DNA from 2 places in the Roseburia sp. AM51-8 genome. Region 1 is predicted to be linked to the other one. Evidence: predicted binding sites of a transcription regulator. Region 1 holds the regulator's gene; the other holds the start of a gene.

Evidence for each region. The regulator Rex, encoded in region 1, represses fermentation and respiration genes when NADH is low (regulators of the CRP and FNR family bind a similar motif). The targets are predictions, from matches to a motif close to ATTGTTAANTANTTAACAAT.
Region 2: a site for Rex is predicted at 1,113-1,132, ahead of DW996_RS07560 (enoyl-CoA hydratase-related protein). Genes of this name have one in related genera too.

What each region holds. Positions count from the first base shown of each region.
Region 1 is NZ_QUEY01000001.1:602,206-604,616, forward strand. Features, by position in the region: partial or broken gene DW996_RS12970 (NAD(P)H-hydrate epimerase) at 1-126, opposite strand, end outside; gene DW996_RS03035 (hypothetical protein) at 123-800, opposite strand; gene DW996_RS03040 (redox-sensing transcriptional repressor Rex) at 822-1,451, opposite strand; gene DW996_RS03045 (ABC transporter ATP-binding protein) at 1,562-2,411, opposite strand, start outside.
Region 2 is NZ_QUEY01000003.1:140,322-142,732, forward strand. Features, by position in the region: gene DW996_RS07555 (CPBP family intramembrane glutamic endopeptidase) at 1-142, shown strand, start outside; gene DW996_RS07560 (enoyl-CoA hydratase-related protein) at 240-1,043, opposite strand; gene proC (pyrroline-5-carboxylate reductase) at 1,528-2,286, opposite strand; gene DW996_RS07570 (aminotransferase class I/II-fold pyridoxal phosphate-dependent enzyme) at 2,408-2,411, opposite strand, start outside.

The sequences.
Region 1 (2,411 bases):
TTCATGCAAAAATGAAACAACCGATAACGCGGCTCTCTCCATCAGCACCATGGAAGGCAGACCATAATGCTCGATCGTGCGGCTATCGCATTGTTTCATTTCGCGACTGTTTAAAATATATTTCATACGTCTCCTTTTTGTACATCTTTTGATAACTGTTTGTCCTGGGTCGTATCACCGGACGGGCGATCCTCTCCTGTGATCAGATCCACATCATCATTTTGCACATCAAAAAGATTGATGATATCTTTTCCAAATATATCATGCATATATGCATAGATTTCTTTATTGTTGATCTCCCGATTCTGTTTGCGGATGATGTTCTTTTTTAATTCTACCCGGACCTTTTTGATCCATTCCGCAATCTCCTCGGCTTCTTTGCAATTGGTGCGCAGACGATCATAACAAAAGGTCATGGTCTCCATCATCAGCGCGTCATTGCAGGTCTGTATCTCCTTTGGGATCTCCAAAAGGGCATCCTCGTTGGCTGCGATCTTTTCCTTGACTTCCTCGATCAGCCGTTTGTTCTCGTCCATCTGCCGGCTGTGCGTCTCCTTGTCCTCCTCTGCGTCCATATGCTCTACGATATTCTGCATAAGGGATGACTTGACCTTCTTTAAATCCTTTAACTCCTGCGTCAGGCGTCCCTGCCGCTCCAAGATCTCCTTCAACTGGCTTTCCAGTTCCTGCACCTCTTTGGGCTTGCCATCTAAGGCAAAAAGCCGGTGCCATTTCTGGTCCAAGACCAGAATGGGTATTTTTGTTTTCGCCAGTGCTTCTGTAAACGCCTGTCGTTCCATACGCTCACCTTCTTTTGAAAACTATTTTTTGTGGTTGGCAATATTGTAAGAAAGCTGCATCAGACTATCGGACAGATGCACATTCTCTACGACCATATCCTCCACATCATCCAGATCGACATGGGCAAAATTCCAGATGGCATGTACGCCCAGGGAAGATAACTGTGCCGCGGTCGCTTCTGCATTCTGCTTTGGCAGGGTCAGTGCCGCAATATCCACACGTGTTGTCTTTACAAATTCTGGTAATTCCTCCAACATACGGATTGGGATATCTCTTACCTCTTTCCCCTTCAATGCCGGATTGACATCAAACAGACCGACGATCTTGAAACCTAATTTTTCAAACTTAACATAATTGGCGATTGCCTGCCCCAAGTTACCGATACCGATCACGATCACATTGTGTGTCTCATTCAATCCTAGGATCTTGCCGATTTCATCATATAAGTACTGAACATTATAGCCATAGCCCTGCTGACCGAAACCACCAAAATTGTTGAGATCCTGCCGGATCTGGGATGCCGTCACATGCATACAACTGCTGAGTTCGTTGGACGAAATGCGCTCCACTCCTGCATCAAGCAATTCTCCTAAATATCTGTAATATCTTGGCATACGACGAATGACTGCCTGGGATATTTCCTTTTCCACGTTAAATTCCCCCTACTTCCACTGTCAATGATGACATGTATATCATATTTATATAAAAATTATAAATATTTTAAATATATATGTCAAATTTTTAACAGAATCCGCCTATCCTATGCGAAATCATTTGTCAGTGTCTCCGACAATTCTTCCCAACTTTCATAGAGGGCATCCAATTCTTCCTGTAACTTTTCCTGTTTTTGTGATAATTCATTAAGCTTTGCCGAATTTGTCGCCACATCGTCCTTGGCAAATTCTTCCTCGATCTGACGCAGGTCTTCTTCGCAGGCGGCAATGCGGTCTTCCACCTCTGCCAGACGATTTTCTACCTTGCGCTTTTCGCTCTGGATCTTCTTTTGCTGCTTCCAATCCGTCTTTCCTTCAGATTGTCCGGAAATCGATTCTGTATCACCACGCTTTGCGTCTTGTACTGCTTTTTCCTGTGCCATACGCTCTGTTTTCTTTTGGATGAAATAATCATAATTCCCCAGATATACGCTGAACTGATGGTTTTCAAGTTCTAAAATCTTGTCTGCAGTCTGGTTGACAAAATAACGGTCATGTGACACATAAAGCACCGTTCCCTCATAGGCATTGATGGCATTTTCCAGGATCTCCTTGGACTCCATATCCAAATGGTTAGTCGGCTCATCTAAGATCAAAAAGTTGGCACCGGACAACATGAGTTTGGCAAGGGAGATACGTCCACGCTCTCCACCGCTCAGATCGCCGATCCTCTTGTAGCAGTCATCCCCTAAAAACATGAATGCCGCAAGCACATTGCGAATCTTTGTATTGTTTAAGTTTGGATAGGCATCGCTCATTTCTTCAAAGAGTGTTTTGTCATCATCCAAAACCTGTTGTTCCTGATCGTAATAACCAATCGTAACATTTGCGCCGAGCCGGAAAGAGCCGGAATCTGCGGTCACAATCTCATTGATGATCTTAAGCAATGTTGTCTTT
Region 2 (2,411 bases), on a different contig from region 1:
AAATATCAAAAAGATCCACCTGCTGACCTCGCCGAACAGCGTTGCTCCCGGCGCACGCTTCCGGACCTATTTTCTCAATGGCGGCATGATCCTTTTTATCGTATGGTGGCTGGTCCAGATCATCTTGCAATTACTGATGTAAAAGATATGTCAGAGATATGTCAAAAAGACCATGGTACTTTACAAAGCACCATGGTCTTTTTTCATGTCATTTTATGTATCGTTTGTCAATTTGCTTTTTAGAAGTCTGTCAGATCTGCTGCGCGTCTTTCCAAAAATGCAGTCATGCCTTCTGTCTTATCATGTGTAGAACATGCCACACCAAAGAGGTTTGCCTCCATCTCTACAGCATTCTTGATGTCCATGTCATAGCCGTTGTTGATCGCAGCCTTGGCAACAGATACTGCATAACTTCCCTTGCTGCAGATCTTCTTAGCCATTGCTTTTGCGGTATCCATGAGTTCTTCCTTGGCAACAACCTTATTTACCAGACCGATGCGGTATGCTTCCTGTGCATCAACAGAGTCACAGGTAAAGATCATTTCCTTTGCACGTCCCATACCAACCAGACGAGCCAGACGCTGGGTTCCGCCAAATCCAGGAATGATACCAAGGCCTGTCTCCGGCTGACCGAAACTAGCGTTTTCAGATGCGATACGGATATCACATGCCATGGAAATCTCGCATCCACCGCCAAGAGCAAAACCATTGACAGCAGCGATCGTAACCTGACGCATATTCATCAACTTGAAGAATGGAACAGATGCTCTCATACCAAAGGCTCTTGCTTCTGCTGCGCTAAAGTTGACCATCTCTGCGATATCAGCCCCTGCTACAAAGGACTTGAACTCATTGCCCTTTTTATCAGGACCACCGGTCAGGATCAGAACCTTGACATCATCTCTAGCCTCGATCTCTGTCAGTGCTACATTTAATTCGTCCAATGTCTCACTATTTAAGGCATTGAGGGCTGCCGGACGGCTGATGGTCAGGACAGCGATTTCATCTTCTACGTCTAATTTTAAATTTTTGAATTCTCCCATGTTTCTTTCCTCCTCGATTGACGACAGATCAAATTATCTGTCAATTATCACTTATCCTCACTATACTACTTTGATAATTTTTTGTCAATCTTATTTAGAGGTTATTTGGGATATTTCTGATATGCCCATGTCAGCACCGATAAAGATGGTTTCGTGATACCAAGTTTTTCAAAGAAAGCGTGCATGCCGCCATTGAGCAAGACCAAAGGAATTGGCAAGAGGGCTATGAATTGTGTTGCTGATACTCCATGACTAGTTCATCTGCCAAATACGCATCACTCATGCAATGCATAAAAGAAGCGCGTTCTGCTGACGAACGCGCTCGTTTTGATGCTCTTTTACTCTTACAAAGTCACAAAGATTGACTCTTAATCCCCATCAATTTTGCATTTTGATTGAGTGACATTCTTGGTTCCGTAGCATTGATCGTTGCGATAGCAACGCCAGCATACTTTAGCCATCGAAAACTGCTTTCCAGTAAATCTTATTCCTTACTCATATCCCTTGACTTCTGCACGCATGCCCGCTGTGCCTCGATCACAGAGGAACGCAGTCCCGATTTTTCCAACTCTGCTACTGCTGCAATCGTCGTGCCGTCCGGTGAACAAACAGCATCTTTCAGAACTCCCGGATGCTCTCCTGTTTCCAATACCATCTTTGCTGCACCAAGGACAGACTGCGCTGCAAATTTATAAGCCTGCTTTCTTGGCATTCCATCAGCCACTGCTGCATCCGCCATTGCCTCGATAAACATATAGACATAGGCAGGGGAAGATCCGCTCACGCCAACAACGGCATCCATCATAGTCTCCGGCACAATCTCTGCTTTTCCAAAGCTTTCAAAAATTGCCATCACTTCCTGCAATTCTTCCGGGCTGATCTTTTCATTCGGTGTCACGGCACTCATTGCCTCGCCCACCAGTGCCGGTGTGTTTGGCATAGAACGCACCAGCTTGATCTGCCGTCCAAACAGATCTGTAATGGACGCCAGTGTCTGTCCGGCTGCGATCGATACGACCACCTGACCCTCTTTACAGACATCCCGGATCTGTGGAATCACCGTGGCAAATACCCCCGGCTTTACGGCAAGGAATAAAATATCTGCCTTTCTTGCCACCTCAGTATTGTCCGTCGTTGCAACAATGCCAAGTTCCTTTTCTATTTTTTCAACCGTTTCCTTGGTCTTTGCAGATGCCAGGATCTGCGACGGCGCATAAAGCCCTGCCGCGATCATGCCGCCCATGATGCTCTGCCCATGTTTCCACTACCGATCACTCCAACTGTCTTTGCCATGATCTTTCCTCCTAGAATCCCATCTTAACTACTCTATTCTACAAGCACTCACATCTGATAACAATGCCGTTTTAG